DNA from 3 places in the Flavobacterium sp. FlaQc-47 genome. Region 2 is predicted to be linked to each of the others. Evidence: riboswitches for the same ligand, from Rfam matches in the RefSeq annotation. Region 2 holds a riboswitch; each other region holds the start of a gene.
What was found. A riboswitch is a leader RNA that binds a small molecule or an ion and turns the genes downstream of it on or off. The one in region 2 is predicted to bind cobalamin.

Region 1 (7,401 bases), 120 kb from region 2:
TCCTGTAATTGAAAATGTCGATACTGGCTCTGTTCATTCCCATATTTCCTTCGTTTAAAAGGTAAAAACCTTCTATTTTACCGTCACTTCTTGGCGCAGCAACGCTTTGATCTGATGACGGAAAAATGGTTTCATCTTCCCTGCAGGAAACAAAAGCAACGGCTATAAATAAACTGAGGATTAATTTTGTGGTGATCTTTTTCATAGCTCAATACTTATTATGAATTTTAATGTTCGTCCCGGCATCGGATAATTGTAAATTACCTCGTATTGCTGGTTGAAAGCATTGTTTAATTCTATTGTTCCTTTCATTTTATAATGCTGAAATGCAAATGATTTTTGCACCGCTAAATCGTGCGTATACCAAGGCTGAACTTCATTGACTTTGATATTATTGACGTTCCCGTTATAGCGCTTGCCCACATATATAAAGCTGTAGTTAAAATTCCAGGTTTTATAATCGGCGTTTAAAATTCCTGATCCGCTATGCCACGGTGTGTACGGGATCTGATCTCCGTAAGAAGATAATTCCAAACCTGCAAATTTGGTATAATCCCTGTTTTGTGAATACGTATACGTTAGGTTTGTACTCAGGTTTACTGTGCCAATGTGCATGCCAAGATTTACTACAGATTCTATTCCCTGTCCTTTTACCTGCCCAATATTGGTCATCATCCATCTGAATAAATTTCCGGTTGGAGCTGCCACAATTTTATCTTTGGTATTGGTATAATAACCATCTACCTGAAAAGATAATTTGTCCAGAATGCCTTTTTCAATTAAAAGATTATAAGTAAAACCAACATCGTACTGATTCATATATTCCGGTCGAAGCGTACTGGATCCCACCATTGTATAATACAAATCATTAAAAGTGGGCATTCTGAAAATACGTTTTGCGAATGCTCTTATATTAAAATCATAATCCTTAAACGGAGTATATCCAAGAAATAAAGCAGGAGTAAATTCGGTTTTATCCGGCGCTTTTGCATTGTATCGCACTTCTTCCTGAACATGAGTTCCTACAACACTTCCTAAAGCTTTGAAAGACCCAAGACGGTACGAACTGGCAAGGGCAAATAAAGCGGTATAACGCTGCGGAAAAGAAAATAAAGTCTGGATTCCTTTTCTGGTGGCGTTTAATCTGTTGTATTGAAAATCTGTAGATAACGAAACATCCCAGGTTGGTACTATACTGTACATATTTACTGCCGAAACATAATATTCCTGCTGAAAATAACTATCATCAGATTGTGCTCCTTCGGTTACAATTTCACCTAAAACATTAGTGGTGTCTCTGGCAACATAATGCGTATAATCATAGGCATACTTTGCTTTTGCCTGAAATTTATATTTTTCAGTAAAATCCTTAATTAAAGTTGCCTGCGTGAAAAAATTCTTGTCGTATTGCCTGAAACCGTCAGAAAATTTATTTTCGACAATTGCTCCCGGCGCTCCTCTTTCTGAATCATAATAATATACTTTGGCATCCCACGAACCATTATTTATTTTTCCGTAAAGACCGGATTCAAATCTCAGGGCTTCAATATCACTATTATGTCTTGTCGCGGTTGTGTCGTAAGCAACGGTTCCGTCAAGATTGTTTCTTTTGTAGCGGTATTTATATTCTCCATTCGATTTTATATATTCAGAACTTATGCTCAGACTGACTTTATCGCTTAGTTTTTGTTCCCATCTAAACGAAGGATCGATATAATTAATGGACATTGTTTTGTAGCGAACTAACAAATTTGTCTTTTTTCCTCCAATAAAAACCGGTCGCTTAGTTCGCAAATAAATGGTTGAAGCCGCTGCATAATCTTTAGCCGACTGGAAGATTTCGCTTTTTTGTCCGTTATACATCGTCAGGGATTCCATATCATCTAAGGAATATTTGCCTAAATCCGTCACCCCGTTTTGTGCATTTCCTAACTGAACTCCATCATAAAAAACACCTACATGATGTGTTCCCATATTACGGACATCGACAGTTTTAAGTCCGCCAAGACCGCCGTAATCTTTAATCTGGATTCCCGCAAAATACCTTAAAGCATCGGCTACGTTATGACTGGCTAAATTTTCAAGTAATTTGCCGGATAAACTTTGCACGGGAATGACTTCCTGATAGGGTTTCCCTTTTAAAATTACTTCTTTTAAAACGCGTAAACTATCGTTTGATACTTGCGAATGAAGTAAAAACGGAGCAGAAAATAGGAAAATAAATAAGAGTAATTTTTTATTATACATCACTGATTTAATTAAATAAATTTCGTGGATGTACTAATCAAAAAGCAATAAGAGAGAATCCCGTTATACCAATAACAGGTCAATTCTTGTTGTTCAACTTTATTCCACGAAAGTCTTAAACTATGTGATTGTGGCAGGTCTCCTGACTTGTTCCATCTTTAAACAACCTTCTCATCCGCCGTGGCGAACAATGGCATTAGTAACGTTTAAAGACTTATATAGAACTTACAGTAGCGGGTCTGTTCAGGATTTTCACCTGATTCCCTTTTAACCGATTTTTTTAAAATTATAAAAAAAGCGGACCAAAATCTGGTGCAAAGGTACTTTATAAAAACTTAATTTAAATAATATAATTTATGAAATGGTTTAGAAGAATTCTTAAATCAGGTATTTATACTTTATTAAAGAGAATTTTAATTGTGCTATTTTTGAATTATTTAGACAAGACATTCGAACACATTAGTCCCGATAGCTATCGGGACATAGTTGGAGAAAGGCTCAAAGAGGCAAAGTTAAAAAGGTTTTTCTCTTTCCGTCTTTGCGTCTTTGAGCGAGGATAAATAGATGTCAAATAAATTGAACACATAGTCCCGATAGCTATCGGGACATAGATTTTACATATGCCAAAGAGATAGCGTCAGGAAATATATTTCTTCTCATAGTTTGTTTGTGTGTTTTAAAAAAGTAAAATGACTTTTTAAAGTCCTCAAATCTATGTTTCTATATGTTAAAAATAAATATAAAAACCATTAATTGCCAAAACTTATGCCCTGGAATATCCTTGAAAATTTATGGAAACGTACTTTGAATCCCACCAGTATTTCTGCCGGAGATAATACTCAAACATGGGACAATGAAATCAAAACTTTGTATCGTTTAGGAATTAGTATGGAAGATACTTTGCAATTTTTATATTTTGAGCAACCTGACTTTGAATCTTTTAAAATTTGGATCAACGACAAACAGAAAATAAAAACCAATGACGAAAAAGATTTCACAGATGAAGTTCTCTCAGAACAAGATCTTCAGTTTTGGAAGGAAAACGGTTATGTCATTGTAAAAAATGCGATTTCAAAAAAAGATTGTGAAGATACACAACAGGCAATTTGGGATTTCCTGAAAATGGATCCGAACAAAAAAGAAACTTGGTATAACCGACACGAAGACCAAAAGGGCTTGATGCTTAATTTTTCTGATCATGAAACATTAAACAGAAACAGGTTTTCACCGAGAATAAAAAAAGCATATGAGCAGCTTTATAATTCAACCAAAATATACAAAACGATTGACAAAGTAAGCTTTAATCCGCCCGAAACGGAGGAATTTACTTTCTTGGGAAGTCCGCTTCATTGGGATATTAGTTTGAAACAGCCCATAACATTTGGATTCCAGGGATTATTATATCTTACGGATTGTGGCATTGCCGATGGCGCTTTTCATTGTGTTGCGGGTTTTCATAACAAAATAAAGGATTGGCTGGATCATCTGGAACCAAATGAAAATCCCAGAGATAAAGCGATTGAAACATTACAGCCAATTGCTATTCTTTCTAATGCGGGCGATTTTATCATTTGGGATAACAGATTACCGCATTGCGCAACGCCTAATAAAGGCGAAAGTCCCAGAATGGTTCAATATCTTACCTATTTCCCTGATGATTATGCTACTTTAGATGAATGGTTGTAATTTTTTGTTGGTCTTTATTATTTAACACATAGAGACATAGGTTTGCAGACTTAAAAAAGGCATTTCACTAGTTTAAATGTATATAACTTTCTATTTGAAAGAAATGTATTTCTTTAGAAAATTTCTTTTGTATCTATAAAATCTATGTTTCTATGTGTTACATGTTTTTTTCAGGTTATAAAATAAGATACTATAACGCACTTACTTTACCAATACAGTTTTATACTTAGCAATATTTTTTAATACAATTCCGGTTCCTCTAACTACCGCTCTTAAAGGATCTTCGGCAATATAAACCGGCAAATCTGTTTTTTGCGAAATCCTTTTATCAAGACCACGAAGCATTGCTCCTCCTCCGGCAAGATACAAGCCTGTATTATAGATATCTGCGGCGAGTTCCGGTGGCGTTAATGAAAGCGTTACCATAATCGCATCTTCGATCCTTAATATTGATTTGTCTAGTGCTCTTGCAATTTCCCTGTAGGTTACTTTAATCTCTTTTGGTTTTCCGGTCAATAAATCCCTTCCGCGAACCATCATATCTTCCGGAGGATGTTCAAGTTCTTCAAGTGCCGATCCAACTTCGATTTTAATCATCTCTGCAGAAGCATCTCCTATATATAAATTATGCTGGGTGCGCATATAATACAAGATATCATTAGTAAAAACATCACCGGCAATTTTTATCGATTTGTCGCAAATGATTCCGCCCAGAGCAATAACCGCAATTTCTGTAGTTCCTCCGCCAATATCTACAATGATATTTCCTTTTGGCAGCATAACATCTAAACCAATCCCAATTGCTGCTGCCATTGGTTCGTGAATTAAAAATACTTCCTTACCGTTTACACGTTCGCAGGATTCCTTTACGGCTCTCATCTCTACCTCAGTAATTCCGCTTGGTATGCAAACCACCATTCGAAGTGCCGGCGTAAAAAAGCTTTTTTTAATCTCTGGAATGTTTCTTATAAACCAGCTGATCATTTTTTCCGAAGCATCAAAATCGGCAATAACACCATCTTTAAGCGGTCGGATTGTTTTAATATTCTCGTGTGTTTTACCCTGCATCAAACTGGCTTCTTTGCCAACTGCGATAATTTTTCCGTTTCTAATATCTCTTGCTACGATAGAAGGACTGTCGACTACTATTTTTCCATCATAAATTATCAAAGTATTCGCTGTTCCCAAATCCATAGCTATCTCCACTATCATAAAATCAAATAAGCCCATAATATAGTTTTTGTTTAAATAACGAACGCTTTTGTTGCTGTTTTATTCTCTGCAAAGACTAAAATTCTAATTCAAAATTAAAAGAGCGTTTGAAATCAAACCTGATATTTGCAGATCAAAATTTAGTCATTCTAAAGGTAAATAGCTATTAATTATGCAACTATAATATATTTTTCTGTAATAAAAACTATTGTCAATCACCCTAAATTTGTAAAACACGACTTTTAAATAGTAAAGTTAATTAGGAATCAGAATTCTAAAAATTCTAAAAAAATAATATTATGGAAAAGCAAAATCAAAACGAATACGGTCATACAGATCCGGATTTTATCGATCAAAATACTACCGTTGACGGAACTAATATTCAAAATGAAGAATTTTTTAAAAAAGATATTAGTAAAGAAGATCCACTTGAATTTGGAGAAAGTGATCCTGATTATATCGATCAGGAAACTCCTGTAGATAACGATAATTACGCAAGAGAAGAAGATCCTTATCAATATCAGGAAGAATTTATCGAAGATCTGAAACATCCGCAAGGCGATGCTGCGAACAGTACAAATGTAAAATCTGATCAAAGTGCCAAAGAAGAACAAAGCATCAATAAAGAGAAGCTTTACGGCAATGAAGATCAGGAAAATAATCGTGAAGAAAAATAAAAAGTTCGCCGCGAATAGCACGAATTAGCACGAATTAATCCTAAATATAAAATCCAATTTCACGAATTTAAATAGTGAAATTGGATTTTTTATTTTTCTAACAATCAATTTTAAATTCGTGATAATTAGTGAAATTAGTGGCAAAAAAATTGAATCACTTATCTCAGCTTTAAAATCATAATTTTCATTGAATTACTATTGTTTTCTCCCAAAAATCTTTAGAAAATATGAGCCTATTGAATCAGAAAAAAGACTTTTAAAAGTAATAAATGAACTAAATTCAACGTAAAGGTTTCTGAAATTTGTCTTTTTTAAGAAGTATTAGAAAAGTATAAATCCCTATATTTACTTTCTGGTTGACAAAATTACGATGTAAAACAAGATAATTTCTGCATCGTTAAGCCAATTAATTATAAGTAGTCAAGATGGAAAATTATACCGTATCAGTGGCATCATTACCTTTAAGTGATAATCCAATACCGAATAATAAGATAACAAAAGCTGATTTATTGCCTGATCCTGAATCAAGCTTAAATTCGATGGAAATGAAAGAAAAACCTATCGGGGATTCTACAATTCCGTACAGGGATTTGACCAGTCTTGCCACAAAAAAAGAAAGTATTGCCAGAATAATTGATAAACTGGATGTTGAAAATAATTTAAGATATCAACGAACGGTTGAAGATACTTACTGCAATGTGTATTCTTATGATTATTGCTATTTCTCTAGAGTATATCTCCCTACGGTTTGGTGGACGGATGAATCTCTTGAAAAAATATTGAACGGAGAGGAAGTCGAAGCTGTTTTTGAAGAAACTGTTGATCGTATTTATTCCAGTGCTATTCACGATTGGTTCTTGCAATGGGGCGCCAGTTTTGGCTGGAAAAGAATGCATACTGTTGAAGAAATTCAAAACGAAGTAAATGCTAATGGCGGAGTTGGAATAATTTGTGCCAAAAGAAAAGAAAAAGGACTTTCCGGACATATTGTTCCTGTGGTTCCTGAAAGTGATTTGCATACCGCCTATCGCGAAAATGGTATTGTAGTATATCCGCTGCAATCACAAGCGGGAAAACTAAATTATAATTACTTTGCTGAAGTTAGAAAAGACTGGTGGAATGATGAATTATATTCCTCTCACGTCTTCTATTACCATGAATAAATAAAAAAACTGCATAATAGTTGGAACACCTAAAAAAAATATTGATTTTCAGCGTGTTAACTACTTGTAAATAACATAATAAAAAACTACTTTTGCAACTTGGAAAAAACAAGAATAGCAAAAGTGTGCACGACAGCTATTCACCAGCTTAAATTATTGATATAAAAGTGATTAATGCCAAATAGTATTTTTATAACCTTATTATAAGAATTTACTTTTTTAAGCTATCTTTCAGTCAGTATAAGGGCAAAATTTCTGAAACTAAAATAGAATTTCATACAATTTTAAAAGTAAAGCAAAACTTTTTTAATGGATGCAACAAATCATGTTTAATCTGTTAAAAGCTTTTTTGACTCTGAATTGCAACAGGTTAAAATTGTATTTCCGAATAAAAATATAATACCATTAAAAGTTTA
Region 2 (7,401 bases):
TTATTTTTTGAAAATTGACTTTATTTTATTCCAAAAACCTTTTTTTGGTGACAAATCAGGTTCTTCATGAACATACAATTGAATGCGTTCCCGCGGTGGTCCCAAAATTCTTTCTCGTTTTGGCGATTCGGACTGTCTTCTTCTACTGGCGGCTACAATATCAATAATGTCGTCCTCATCGTCATCAAACTTCTGGTAGGATTGAAATATTCTTTGGCTTTCTTTAGCGGCAAAATCACTCCACGGTCTAAAAGAACCTGTATCAGCAAAATGATACATTTCTACCTGAATCTTATGCTGTTTCTTTTCGCTTATTTTGGTTTCGAAAGTTCCGGTAACCGAAAAAATGCTGCGGTCTTCCTTATATAATTTATAATCAACAAGCATTTGAGATGTTACAGGTTCAGCCGTTTCCTCTGAAAATTCATTTTTAGGAAAATCGTATCCTTCCATTATTTCCTCAATACTCCTTTCGTCAATACCAATACCATCTGCATTGATATTTATTTTGTCATTGTTATCATAATGTTCCTTAATGGTATGCACGACGCCATATTGAATGCATTGATTACCAAAAACGGGTGAATCCCAAATGGATTTGAATCGTAGTTTTGTCGAATATTCAACATAAAACGGTTTAAAATACAAGTGGAAAAACCAATTCCGGCAAATGGATTCCTTCAATAAATCATCATCAAGAAATACGGCATCTATTTTATGAATGATTTTAGAAATTGTTTTGCCTTTATAGTCTTCCAGAATCTTGTCTTTAATGCTAATCCAACGTTTTTTTATTGCATTAATCGTCAGGATTTCTTGAAGTTCACCGTTACTTTTCATTTTTACTCTAAGAGGAAAAATCGCCTGTGAAGCTCTTTCTGCAATTTGAATTATTTTTGAATCAGAAGTTCTGTTGTTGACATAAACCTGTTTCCTGTTGATTTCAAAAATGGAATTACGCCCGTAATTATCCTGTAAAAAAGCAATTTCAATTTCATAATGAAGCTGATTTCTCAGTACATCATTTTCAAAGCTTTCATAACAAAATCCGTAAAGTCTTTTCTGGTTTGAGGCACCAAAATTTATACTGAAACCAGAATCAAACGCTATTTTTTCTTCACTCATATTATTTAATTCAAATTGGTATTCAATATTATTTTCTATTAAAAAATAAGATATTTTCTATTGGCTAATATATAATATTTTTCATACAATTATCAAATATAAGTGTAATTTTCTCACTTTTTATTTTATTGGGAAGGCTTTTAAAATTTCAATAATTAATCTGTGCTCGAATATTTACCAAGAGCTTGATTTAAAACATTTTATGCTTTATAAATACCTACCATAATAAACAACCCGTATTAATACGGTTTTTAGTGAATGCATCCGTATTCAGGGTAAATGACCGAACTATAAAGTTTTAAAAGTGAAACTAATGCTTTATTTTTGTGTGATCCTGATTCATTTTTCAGGATATTGATACCATGACAACAACTATCGCAACCGTTTATTTTTACATTCCGCAACAAGTCACACTTCTGGATTTGAGTGGTGTTTTGCAGGTTTTTCAGGAAGCGAAACTTTTAGGTTTTGATTATGAAATTAAGTTTATAAGCAGTACAACTTCGGTGATTTGTTCTTCTGGTTTAGAATTGGCTTCGCTGACGCACTTTTCAAAAGTAAACCCGCAGGAAAATGATTTTGTTTTTATTTCAGGATTCAGTACGCATCAAATAGATCTTGATGGTGAAGATGCTTCGTTTTTCACCTGGCTTCGGCAAATAAGTGCCCGTCAGACTACGATTTGCAGTATTTGTTCAGCCGCTTTTCTTTTGGCGAAAGCCGGACTTTTAAACGATAAGGAATGTACGACGCACTGGAAACTGGTTGATAAACTCAAAAAGGAATATCCGCTTGCCAAAACTCAAAACAATACTTTATTCACGCAATCCGGAAACATTTATACGAGCGCGGGAATTATCACAGGAATTGATCTGGCTTTGCATATTATGGAGGAACAACACGGCAAGGAAACCGCGGCTACAATTGCCAAAGAAATGGTGGTTTATAAAAGAAGACACGGAAATGATGAACAGGAAAGTGTTTATTTACAAAACCGAAACCATCATGACGAAAAAATTCACGGTATTCAGGATTGGATTATTGCTAATTTAGATAAAACATCCACAATCGATTTTCTGGCGGAACTGGTTCATGTTGGACCCAGAAACCTGACCCGAATTTTCAAGAAACAAACGGGAATTACTATCGCCGAATATCGAACTAAACTCAGAATCGAAAAAGCGAAAAGCCTGCTTATGAATTCAGATTATAAAATTGAGCATATCGCGCATTTGTGCGGTTACAAAACTTCTAAGCAATTACGGATTGTTCTTGAATCTCATCTTGATGCGTTGCCAAGCGTTATTAAAAACAAGCTGTCTTAAAACGACTATCCTTTGTCCTTTTTTTGTTGTTGTTACAAAAGTACATTTGTAATGATAAAAATGTTGCGTTGTTTTTAACACATAGAAAAATAGAGTTTTTTTATTTGAAAGTAGTCATTTTACTTATTTAAATATGTAGCTGATTATGTGAGGAAATTTATTTCTTTTAATATATTCTCTTTATAAATTTTAAACTATGTTTCTATGTGTTTACAAAAAAAACCAACGAATTAGCTAATAATCTAATTTATAAAAAGATGAAACTTAGAAACCAAAATGCCGCTTTACTTTTAATTGATGTTCAAAAGGGTTTTAATGAAGATGATATTTGGGGCGGCAACAGAAATAACAAAGATGCTGAATTGAAAATGGCTCAGATTCTGGAACAATGGAGATTACTTGAATTGCCTGTTTTTCATATCGTGCACAGTTCTGTACATCCTGATTCGAAACTTCACGCTTCGCATCCGGGATTTGAAATCAAGGATGAAGTAAAACCTATTAATGGCGAAACGGTAATTACAAAACAGGTCAACAGCGCTTTTATAGGAACGGATTTACAAGAACGACTGGATAACCTGGGAATTAACAAACTGGTTATTACAGGACTTACAACGAATCATTGCGTTTCGACGACAACAAGAATGGCGGGAAATCTGGGATACGAAGTGTATTTAATTGCTGATGCCACGGCTACTTTTGACCGAATTGGAATCAACGGTGAAAAATTTGATTCGGAGTTAGTGCATCAAATATCTCTGGCGAGTTTACACAACGAATTTGCTCAGGTTGTAACTACTAAAGCTCTTCTTGAGTTGTTATAAACGTAAGATTACGATAATAATAAAGCCTTCAAATCATTGACTTGAAGGCTTTTTATTTGGTATTCTCTTAAGATAAAATCTAAATTAAGGTAAATTTAAATCTTTAAATCCTGAAACTTCTGTAGAAACTTCTCCTAACCAGCCACCTTCGGCACGATTAGAATTATAGACTTTTACAAAATCAATTCCTTTAAGTTTCACCGATTCTCCTTTGGCATTTACAGCCCAATTAATATCGATTTGACCTCTTACATCGGCATTTGCCCAGTTGTCTGTATAACCCCAATCATACGCCGGATTTCCCCAATTGGTTCCAGTTCCTGATTTATCGTAGATATTCGATTTCAGGAAAGTTCCTTTAAAAGTAATCGTACCTGAACTTTTCCACATTGGGTAATAGGTTTGCTTGTGAAACGTATTTTTAGAAATATACCCGCTTTGTCCCTGATTATCTGTCCAGCGAATATAATTAGGTTCGTTTGCGTTTGCAGGTTCTGCATCAGGCTTGTAATACGTCATTTCGTAATTTTTGATTGTGGTTGCTTTTCCATGTTCTGAACCTGCAATTTCAAACCATTCGTCATCTGCTTTTCCGTTACCGTTTGCATCGTAGGAAACCGTTACAATTCCGGGTTCTGCCCAATCTGCAAAGGCGTTTCCTAATACTACAAAGTCATTTCCGTCTTTATTGACAATGGTATGATCGAAACCAAATTGTACATATCCGCCAAATCCACCCAAACTTACCATACTTCCTGCTGTTAAAGCAGTTTCAGCCTTTACACGCATCGTTTCGTCAGTATCTGTGGCTGTTGCTGCCGGCAATGAATTTGTGAATTGTCCCGGAGCAGGCAAAAAGTCAAAAACCTGCGTAATTTTATTGAGGTAAGTTTTATCGGTTACTACCAAAGTAAAACTTTTAGTATTTTCACCCACTCCGTTTTTTGCTTTAAACTCAATAGTATACGTACCGGGAGTTGCAAATACCGAAAATAAATCGGTCGAAGTGGCAACTTCTTCATTGTTTACCAGCCATTTGTATGTTGCTCCCGCAGCATTTGCCAATTGTGGCTGTACTCTGAACCATTGCATTTTAGCAATCGTAAAACCTCCTGTAGGAATTGAAATCGCAATTTCAGGCGGACTGGCAACAATACTTATCGTACGGCCGTCACCAAATGTAAATGTCATGATACCATTGGCAATAGCCACAGCCGTAATTTCTGCTGCGTCTTTTCCTTTTTGTCCAGATGCCGACATTCCGGTATCGACGTCGTTGATAATCCAGTTTCCATTACTTCCAATAGTAATTTTTGGACTATCGCCTTTTTCTCCGTTTGAACCATTTGTACCATTTGTACCATCTGATCCGTTTGAACCATTACTTCCATCTGAACCGTTTTCGCCTTTATCGCCTTTTGCTGATTTTCCGGTGTCAACGCCATCAATCCACCAATTGCCGTTCTCGCCTATTTTTATAAATGATGATGTATTTCGAACTGATAATTTAGTGCCATCGCTCATTGTAATGACATAACTGCCTTCTTTAGTTTCATAACTTACCACATAAAGGCGTTTATTGAGTACATCGAGCAGGTTTTCATATTGTGCCATTCTGTTTTTTAAGTCATTGACATCATTTTTAAGGTCATTAATGTCGTCTTTATAACAGCCTGATAAAAGCAGCATTACGGACAATACGAGTAAAATTTTCTTCATTTTTTAGAATTTTAAGGGTTATTAGTTGTGATTATTTTTCTTAAAAAGGCAAAATGCCCCTGAATACCTGCGCTAATAACTTTCAATTTTAAAATTCCGGTTTATGCCATTTCTATTAAGCATAATTATCTCATAAAGAACCTAAATAATCCCTTTAAGAAATATCTTACGCTTGAAATTCAGGCAATAGTTTGATAAACAAGTTTCATCTGCCACGCCATTTGGGATACTATATATCACAAAAAGGCATAACAAAATATCCTTTTGAAACAGTTATTAACGGAAAATTAAAATCAAATGTTAGTTTGATATTCGTGTTGTCTCAAAGCTCTGGTCCACGAAAGCCTGAAATTATTTGCAGTGGCAGGTCTCCTGACTTATTCCCATTTTGATTGGCCTTCCCACATTAAAAATGCAGTGGCAAAAGATTAGATTGATCACTTAAAAGCATCAAATCTGTCAAAATGTTGCATGGAACTTACAGTAACGGGCTTGTTCAGGATTTGCACCTGATTCCCTCTTCGTCAGCTACATTCGAAAAAATATAGCCAAACCATTGCGGTGGCAAATGTAAAGTAACAAAGGCTTTAAAAAAAATCAAATGCGCGTTTTATTGACCTATATCAAACTTTTGCATCTTAAACAATTCTAGATTTGCTGCTCATTAATTTAAAAATACCAAAAATAAAATGATTGACACACTAACATATCCACTGGAAAAACTTGGCTTAACAAGCACAGAACGTGTAGAAAACGCTTTAATACATTTGCAAAACGGAAAAGGGATTTTATTAACCGATGATGAAAACCGCGAAAATGAAGGCGACTTAATTTTTTCTGCACAACATATGACGGTTCAAAATATGGCAATGATGATTCGGGAATGCAGCGGAATTGTCTGTCTTTGCCTGACGAATGAAAAAGCAGATCAACTGGAATTGCCTTATATGGTAAAGGAAAATACGAGTAGTTTTCAGACTCCGTTTACGATTACAATCGAAGCTAAAAATGGCGTTACCACAGGGGTTTCGGCAACTGACAGACTTACAACTATTAAAACGGCATCAGCAAAACACTCTCACGCATCAGACTTGGCAAGACCGGGACATATTTTCCCATTACGCGCCAAAAATAACGGTGTTCTGGAACGTAACGGCCATACGGAAGGCAGCGTTGATTTGATGAAACTGGCGGGTTTACAACCGGAAGCTGTTTTATGTGAACTCATGAATGAAGACGGCAGTATGGCTAAACTTGACAAAATCATTAGCTTTGCACATCAACACGATCTGGTAGTTTTATCTATAGAAGATATTATTCATTACCGCAAATTCGTGAGAGATTATAAATAAACGATGTTATACGAACAACTTGGTGATTATATAAAAAATCGTATTGAGGTTTCTGATGAAGATCTCAATACGATTTTGTCGCATTTCAAACCTTTAAAACAAGGCAAAAACGACCTTTTGCTTTCGGCTGGACAAACGAGCCAACATACTTATTTTGTGAGCAAGGGCTGCTTAAGAATTTACTTTATTAATGAGGAAGGCAAAGATGTTACGAGATATATTGCATTCGAAAATCAGCTTGCGACGGCATTAGTGAGTTTTATTACAAAATTGCCTTCATTAGAATATATTCAGGTGATCGAAAAATCAGAGTTATTATATATCAGCCACGAAGATTTTAATCATTTAATGACAATTATTCCGCAATGGCGCGAGTTTTATTCTCATTATTTAGAACGCGCTTATGTTAATAGCACAAGTCGGCTAATGTCATTTACTACAATGGATGCTTTAGAACGATACCAATTATTACTAAAAATTAATCCGGCGATTGTAAAACGATTGCCTAATAAAATTGTGGCGTCGTATATTAATATTTCACAGGAAACGTTGAGTAGGTTGAAATCTAAGTTTTGATTTATGTTACAGATTTTAAAGACTCAATACAATTTTATGTAGTCCCTACGGGACAAATTTTACTACGGGGGTTATCTCTTTTCTACCAATATATAATCTCTACGAGATATAACTCTGACTGTTTAACATTTGACCCAAACAAAGCAATACTCCGTTAGGAGTTAAATATTGGTAGAAAAAAACAAAAATAATTTTAAAACCCGTGTAAAACCCGTTTAATCCGCACAATCCGCGGGCAAAAAACTGCGAGATACTCTAAAAGTTTAAAATTCCATATAAAACAAAGCAATACTCCTTTAGGAGTTACATGTTGATAGAAAAAAAATTAAAAATCCGTGTAAACCCGTTTAATCCGCATAATCCGCGGGCAAAAAACACAAAAAAAAAGCTGTCTAAAAAGACAGCCTATTTACATTATGATTCGCAACTGCTGCAAGTAACTAAACTCGCCACCAGTTCTTTAGATACGCTTTGACTACG
Region 3 (7,401 bases), on a different contig from region 2:
TTATCAGAAGCATCAACTTTTACTTTGCTCATTAAGTCAAACATTTTTTTGTTTACAATTACAGATGTAACATCGTCCTGACCATCAAATTTATCAAATGCTCCTTGTGCATAAAATGCGTGGCTAACGAATGCGAAAACTAGTGTTATGATGAAATTTTTCATTTTTGATTGATTTTAAATTATTGTTTAAAAATTTTGTTTTTTGATTGTTCATATTCTTTAATGTATTGTACACTTCCAATACCTACATTAACATTGTTTGATACTAAGGCTAAAGCTTTTTGCGTTGCAGCAAGGGCTTCTTCCGGATTATCATAGGTTCCTAATTCTGATTGCGCTACAACCGGAGTTGTATTTTTTTCGCTCACATAAAAATAAGTTCCTACTCCTAGTAAAACAACAGCCGAAGCCGCAATTGATAACCACGCCACATTTCGTTTTTTAGTTTTGAGTGGTATTTCCTGCGTCGATTTCTGTTCCTTTACCTGAGAGAAATAACCAAAAATAGGTTTGTATTGTTCTAAATGCTGCGCAACATCTGGTGAAGAAAAATATTCTTTTAATTCATTTTCTTCGGCAATACTGGTTTCTCCCTGAAAGTATTTTTCTAATATATCTTCTATTTTATTGAATTCCATAACGGTGTGTATTAAGCATTGTTTCTCTAATTTTTTTTCTCGCTCTTGAAAGTGCTACCCGAATAGCCGTTTCATTCATGTTTACAATTTTCGCAATCTCATCAAACTCATATTGTTCAACATCACGTAACTGAATTAATATTTGTAGTTGTTCAGGCAACTGGCTTATTATTTTTTCAACCCATTCTAAACTATTCGAATCCTCCAGTTTTTTATCTAATTGAGGTTCCCGATCTGTATAATTATTATGAACAATTTGTAGATTCCCTGCCCTTTTCGATTTTAATTGATCCAGACAATAATTCTTTGTCATTGTCATTGCTAAGGCTTCCACGCTGCCATAAGAATCTAAATTCTCTTTCTTGTTCCATAATTTCACCATTACTTCCTGGGTGGCGTCTTCGGCTTCCTCGGTGCTGGTTAATAATCTTTTTGCCAGACGAAAAACTTTGTCTTTAAAAGGATTTATTAATTCTATAAACACACTTTGATTCATCTCTGGTTTATTTTTGGTTGGTTTTTGGTTGGTTATGTTGTAAGCTTCCTTCTTTACCGCTTAAACGATAAATTTATGGTCATTTTAATTTTATAAATAAACCATTATAAGTAAGCTTATATAGTCAAGACGAGGCACTATTATTTTTGTTACAGCAGAAGTGAAAATTTTATAATAAAAAAACACTTTAAAATTATCAATGTTAAAACTAAAGATACTATTTTTACGTTAGTACTACATAGATACATACTATATGAAAACAATTTTAAAGAGCGTACTGCTATTGTTTATACTTGCTTTTTCTTTACAATCTTGTGAGGATCAGGATGATGTTGCTGTTTCTGGTGATTTGCAGGTGAATAATTTTGTCTGGAAAGGATTAAATCAATATTATTTATGGCAGGCAGATGTTCCTAATTTAGCTGATGATCGTGAAGCGTCACTTGATTCATTTTTACGCGGATATTCTAAACCAGAAGATTTATTTCAGGATTTATTAAATAAACCTATCAGCAAATTCCCTAAAGGGCAGGCGATTGATCGTTTTAGCTGGATTGTTGATGATTATACCGTTTTAGAACAGGAACTTCAGGGAACTTCAAAAAATGATGGTGTCGATTTCAGACTAAGTTATAAACCTAACAGTACTACTGATTTAGTAGGTTACGTTCGTTATATTATTCCAAACTCTGATGCATCAAAAAAAGATATCAAACGTGGTGATCTTTTTACGGCAGTAAACGGAACGCAACTTACGGTTTCAAATTATCAATCACTTTTAGCGGCTGATAGTTATACATTGAATATGGTTACGTACAATGGATCTACTTTTGAATCTAACGGAAAAACTGTTGCATTAGTGAAAACTACTCTGGACGAAAATCCTATATTTATCAATAAAGTAATTACTTCAGGAAGTCATAAAATAGGTTATTTAATGTATAACGGATTTTATGGTAATTATGATGCGCAGCTTAATGCGGCTTTCGCCGAATTAAAAGCGCAAGGAATTACAGATCTTGTTCTTGATTTAAGATATAATGGAGGAGGTTCTATCCAGACAGCGACACGTTTAGCAAGTATGATTACAGGTCAGTTTACTGATAAGATTTTTTCTAAAGAAAAATGGAACGATAAAATAAACGCTGCTTTTCAGGTTGATAATCCGGAATATTTAAATAATAGATTTGTAGATAAAATTGACGGCGCAGCTATTAGCAGCCTGAATCTTTCTAAAATTTATATCCTGACAACAAGCGGAACAGCATCTGCAAGTGAATTGGTAATAAACGGTTTAGTGCCTTATATTTCAGTAATTCAAATAGGAGAAACTACTGTTGGAAAAAATGTAGGATCTGTTACATTATATGACTCTCCAAATTTTGGAAAAGCAAACAGAAATCCCAATCATAAATATGCAATGCAGCCTTTAGTATTAAAAATAGTAAATGCAGCTGATTTTGGCGAATATACAGATGGTTTAAAGCCAACTTATGAGCAAATAGAGCGTGTGAGTAATCTGGGCGTTTTAGGTGAAACATCTGAGCCATTGCTTAATGTAGCAATTTCTCAAATTACCGGAATAACGACTAAAAAAGCACAAACGGATAAAGGTGTAATTTTAAAAACCTTTACAGATGTTAAAGCAATGAACGGTTACAGAAATCAAATGTATATTGAAAAAGCTCCCGAAGGACTTTTAAGATCATTATAGTAAATATAAAAACCAATAAAAAAGGCTTTCAGTAATGAAAGCCTTTTTTATTATTGCATTATTCCAAAAACACAATTTATTCTAAACTAAAAATTAGTCATTAAAGTAGAAGCCGTTTGTTCCTACACCCGTAGTTAATTCTTTTTGCAATGCTCCGGTTAAATCGTAAATGTAAGCCTTGCCATCTGTTGTAAAGTTTCCTTGTGAAACATAAATACGCCCATCGTTTACTGCAAATCCATATACATAAGTCGCAGGAGATGTTAAAATTGCCGTTGTTGATGCAGCAGTAGCATTTGTGTTCATCGTGTAAACAGAACTTCCTACTGTGTAATAAATTTTATTGTCTTCAATATCCATAAATCCTGCACCACTTAAGCTTTCCGGAAAAGTAATTTTAGTAGTTGTTTTGTCTGATATTTTTACTTTTACAAGTTCACTGCTATTTCCAAAACCTCCTTTTAAAATGTATAGAACTCCATTTTCTTCTTCAATACAATCACCGTTAAAACCAATTTGCACAGGAGTATCCAGTTTTTTTGCAGCGATATCAACTACTAATAATTTATCATTATAAGCATCAGTAATATAAAGTTTTCCATCTTTTAAAACCACTCTGTTAGCCGTAGCATTTAAGTCAATTTTTGATTCAACCGTATTAGTTGACAGGTTAATTACAGCTACATAATCATCTGTATCACCTGTTGCGGCATTTTCGTATGAATATGTATTTGCGTTTGTAACATATGCTTTGCCATCTTTTACAACACCGTATCTTGGATTTAGTAAACCTGTTTCGATTTTAGTAATTAATTTAAAAGTATATCTGTTAACTACTGTAATATTGTTAGCTCCCCCAGAAATAATATAAGCATTGTCTCCGCTAAAAAAGATATTTTGTGCATATTTCCCAAGTATATCACTTCCATTTACAGTTGAATAAACATCTTTTGTAAAAGAAGTTAAGTCATTACTTGAAAATGAAACAGTACCTTGTGAAGTTCCCTCATTCAGAATAAAAAAACCATTGTCATAAACTCCTTTTGGAGTATTATCTTCATCATCATTTGAACACGAAACGAATAGCGAAACGCTAAGTGCTATTAAAAATAATTTGCTAAACTTCATATATTAAAATTTTAAGGTTAAATACATATTAAAATTGCGACCAGGCATAGGTCTGTATTCCAGACTTTCATACTTCTTATTCAAAACATTGAGTACTTGAAAACCAAGTTTGAAAGTGTCCAGAAATTTAAAATCATAATCAATCCCAATGTTTGAAACGTTATAATCATTAATAATTTCTGTTGGATCATTGTCTGCTCTTGTATAAACAAAACCATTAAATAAAAATTGATAATAGGCAGAAATTCTGTTTCTGGAATAAGAAACAGATCCTGTCACTTTATTTAAAGGAACATAAAAAAGCTGTTTTTTAGTATCTTCATTTTTCGAAGCCGTGTAAGCGTAAGTTGCACTTACTTCAAAGTAATTTTTACCATATTGTTTTTTCCAGTTCAATAATGTTTCAGCACCATAGCTGTTAACCTTATCCGTATTTTGCGGCGACCAAATGCCATTATTTCCCGGGATCCATTGCAATAAATCCTTTATTTTCATGTAATAAAAGGTTTGCGTTAAAGAGATGTTTTTGACTGTGAAAACATTTCCAATTTCTGCCTGATAAGAACTTTCAGGTTTCAAATCCGGATTTCCTCCCGTTTCCCAATACAAATCATTAAAAGTTGGAATTCTGAAATTTCGGGATAAATTCAATTTTGCATTATATAATTTACCAAACTGATACGAAGATCCCAGAGAAAATAAAACAGGTGATTCATAATTATCGGTAAATTCTTTTCGGATACCCAACTCATTTTTCCAGTCAGCCGAAAGTTCTTGTTTTAACAGTAAAGCAATTGAGCTGATTTCCCTGACATGATCGCCAAAACCGCTTCCGTAACCTTTAGTTTTATTATAATCAAAAATGGCATTTGCTTGTGTTGATTTAGAAATTTGATAACCTAAATCAGCTTTTGTGATAAGGCTTTCTGTTTTTCCGTAAGTAAAATTATTAGAAGAAATATTCCCGTAATATTGGTAATTTTCAAATATATAAGCACCTTTTAAATTGGTAGTAAATTTTCCGAAATCACCATCGTATTCTAATAAGTTTCGGTTGAAACCATTTACATATCTGGTTTTAGTCTCAGTTTCTGATATTATTGAGGTGTTTCTATCTGTATTTGAAGTTTGACTGTATAATTTAAGACTGTTTCTTACATCAAATTTGTAACCAACATTAGCATTCAGGGTAATAATATCGTACTGACCATTTTGATTCCGGCGCTGTTCGCCTTTCCAGTTGTATTGATTCAGATATTTATAATCGTTTGTCGAACTATTTTTAGAAAAGCCAATTTGAGCACTCCATTTTTCATTCGAAATATTCGTTTTAAAGTTGATTCCAATAGTATTAAAACTTCCGTAATCTAACTTTAAATTGTTTTCGAATCGCTTATAAAATCCTAAATCATTATTTAAATGAACAGTTCCTCCAACGGCTCCGCTTCCATAAATGACACTTCCACCACCAGCTTTTACACTTATCGAATTATAATCAGAAGATGAAATGGTATTAAAATCAGTACTTCCGTTCATCTGAGAGTTGATATTAATTCCGTTCCAGATTACAGCCGTTTGCGATGCAGTCGTTCCTCTAAAAGAAACTGTCGAAAGCATTCCGCGACCATATTCCTTAAAATAAATGGTAGAATTAAAATTTAGTAAGTCAGTAAGTAAAGCTTCATTTTTAGTAATAGTGGAATCATTAAACTTTAAAACCGATTGTGAACTGGAATATTTCTTAAGATTAGCATCAGAAACGACAACTTCTTTCAGTTTAGTAATAGAATCGCTTTGCGCGCAAATAATTTGGCACAGCAATAATAAGCAAAAAGCGAAAAGTTTTTTTAAAGTCATAATTTCTACACTCTTTTTCCCGAGAGTTCGATATTTTGTTTATAAAGGCAGGTCTCCTGGCTTGCGTTTTGTTGTTTACCTTCCCATTCGCAGTGCGACCAGTGGTTTTGTAGTTAACAACAAACATTCTTTTCAGAACTAAGCTTACAGTTGCGGGAACAGCTCAAGATTAAAACTTGATTCCCTTTTAATGTGTTTGTGAAATGAACACAACCTTAATTTCGTGCAAAGATAAAGTTAAAATTAGCGAATTTTCAAATTTATGTAACTTTTTAAGCCAAATTCTAAGCAAAATGATCTTTATAGTGCTATTTTTATTACGTCTCCAAAATCTACTTTATTGTTAAAAGCATCTTTTAAGGGTAAAAAAGTATGATGACATAATATGCTTCGAATAATTCCGGCGTGTGCTACAATTATAATTGGCGTATTTATTTCTTTTTGAATTTCAGCTAAAAAACTACCAACTCTTTCATGTAATTCAACAAATGATTCTCCGTTTAAAGCAGCAATATTCACAAAATCCTCCATCCAGGGATTAAGTTGTTCAGGCGGAATATCATTCCAGTTTTTCATCTCCCAATCACCAAAATTCATTTCCATTAAACGATCCTCTTTTTTAAACGAAATTGTTTTAATAATATTCTGAATGTATTCGGCTAAAATTAAACAGCGTTGTAATGGACTTGAAAAAATAATGGCTTCTTGTGGTAATTGCGAAATAATATTTTTGAAAACAGCGTCAAAAGGTTCCGCTAAACCAATATCTGATTGTCCGTAGCAAACTCCTTTTTCGCAAATGGTTTCGGTATGACGAACTAGATAAATTTCCATATAAAAAGAATACTTAAATAATAAATAACTTCACAAACCTGTTGCGTGGCTCCAAGACAATCTCCCGTATAACCATCAATCCATTTTTGAAAATAGCGCGCCAAAAAATAGCGCATTATAAAAACAGGAAGTAAAGCCAAAATAAATTTATACTGGAAATAGGATAAAACTAATAACGGAATTAATCCAAAGAAAATGGAACCTGAAATTTCTTTCCAGGTATGGTTTTTAGCGATGGGTTTACTTTTGGATGAAGCATCTTCACGAGAATATTCATGTGTAAATATAATTGAAATCGCAGCAAGCCGACTCAAAGCATGAGCAGATATAAACAAGAGATAAATTTGAAAAAGTGCAACAGGATTATCTCCTTTGAAAAGTAAAATAGCTTCAGAAAGTAATTTAAATTTCAGTAAAAAAAGTAAAACCAAACCAATCGCTCCATAAGCGCCAATGGCACTGTCTTTCATGATTATCAGAATCTTTTCTTTCGTCCATCCTCCGCCAAAACCATCACAAACATCAGCAAAACCATCCTCGTGAAAAGCTCCTGTTGTAAGTACAGAAATAATAAGAGCAATAATTACCGCAGTTTCTATTGATAAAAAAAGGGAAAAAACATAAAACGCTAAAAAAGAAATACTACCCACAATCCAGCCAATTAAAGGAAAATACCGAGTTGCCTTATTTAAATAATCAGGATGATGATCTATGTTTTTCGGACAGGGAATT

Region 1: it holds a riboswitch for cobalamin, as region 2 does, so the genes downstream of both, ACHRVX_RS04790 (TonB-dependent receptor) here and ACHRVX_RS04265 (PKD-like domain-containing protein) in region 2, are expected to answer to the same signal.
Region 3: it holds a riboswitch for cobalamin, as region 2 does, so the genes downstream of both, ACHRVX_RS18185 (TonB-dependent receptor plug domain-containing protein) here and ACHRVX_RS04265 (PKD-like domain-containing protein) in region 2, are expected to answer to the same signal.

What each region holds. Positions count from the first base shown of each region.
Region 1 is NZ_JBIPCQ010000001.1:1,145,248-1,152,648, reverse strand. It holds gene ACHRVX_RS04795 (YncE family protein) at 1-205, opposite strand, end outside; gene ACHRVX_RS04790 (TonB-dependent receptor) at 202-2,247, opposite strand; cobalamin riboswitch at 2,362-2,569, opposite strand; gene ACHRVX_RS04785 (phytanoyl-CoA dioxygenase family protein) at 3,013-3,933, shown strand; gene ACHRVX_RS04780 (rod shape-determining protein) at 4,135-5,163, opposite strand; gene ACHRVX_RS04775 (hypothetical protein) at 5,445-5,822, shown strand; gene ACHRVX_RS04770 (hypothetical protein) at 6,248-6,985, shown strand.
Region 2 is NZ_JBIPCQ010000001.1:1,023,787-1,031,187, reverse strand. It holds gene ACHRVX_RS04280 (hypothetical protein) at 1-1,125, opposite strand; gene ACHRVX_RS04275 (GlxA family transcriptional regulator) at 1,488-2,450, shown strand; gene ACHRVX_RS04270 (cysteine hydrolase family protein) at 2,708-3,274, shown strand; gene ACHRVX_RS04265 (PKD-like domain-containing protein) at 3,359-4,993, opposite strand; cobalamin riboswitch at 5,338-5,566, opposite strand; gene ribB (3,4-dihydroxy-2-butanone-4-phosphate synthase) at 5,683-6,345, shown strand; gene ACHRVX_RS04255 (Crp/Fnr family transcriptional regulator) at 6,349-6,921, shown strand; gene ACHRVX_RS04250 (ribonucleoside-diphosphate reductase subunit alpha) at 7,336-7,401, opposite strand, start outside.
Region 3 is NZ_JBIPCQ010000005.1:365,387-372,787, forward strand. It holds gene ACHRVX_RS18160 (DUF4252 domain-containing protein) at 1-164, opposite strand, end outside; gene ACHRVX_RS18165 (hypothetical protein) at 182-640, opposite strand; gene ACHRVX_RS18170 (RNA polymerase sigma factor) at 627-1,136, opposite strand; gene ACHRVX_RS18175 (S41 family peptidase) at 1,390-2,850, shown strand; gene ACHRVX_RS18180 (YncE family protein) at 2,944-3,978, opposite strand; gene ACHRVX_RS18185 (TonB-dependent receptor plug domain-containing protein) at 3,982-5,835, opposite strand; cobalamin riboswitch at 5,864-6,068, opposite strand; gene cobC (alpha-ribazole phosphatase) at 6,136-6,669, opposite strand; gene ACHRVX_RS18195 (adenosylcobinamide-GDP ribazoletransferase) at 6,654-7,401, opposite strand, start outside.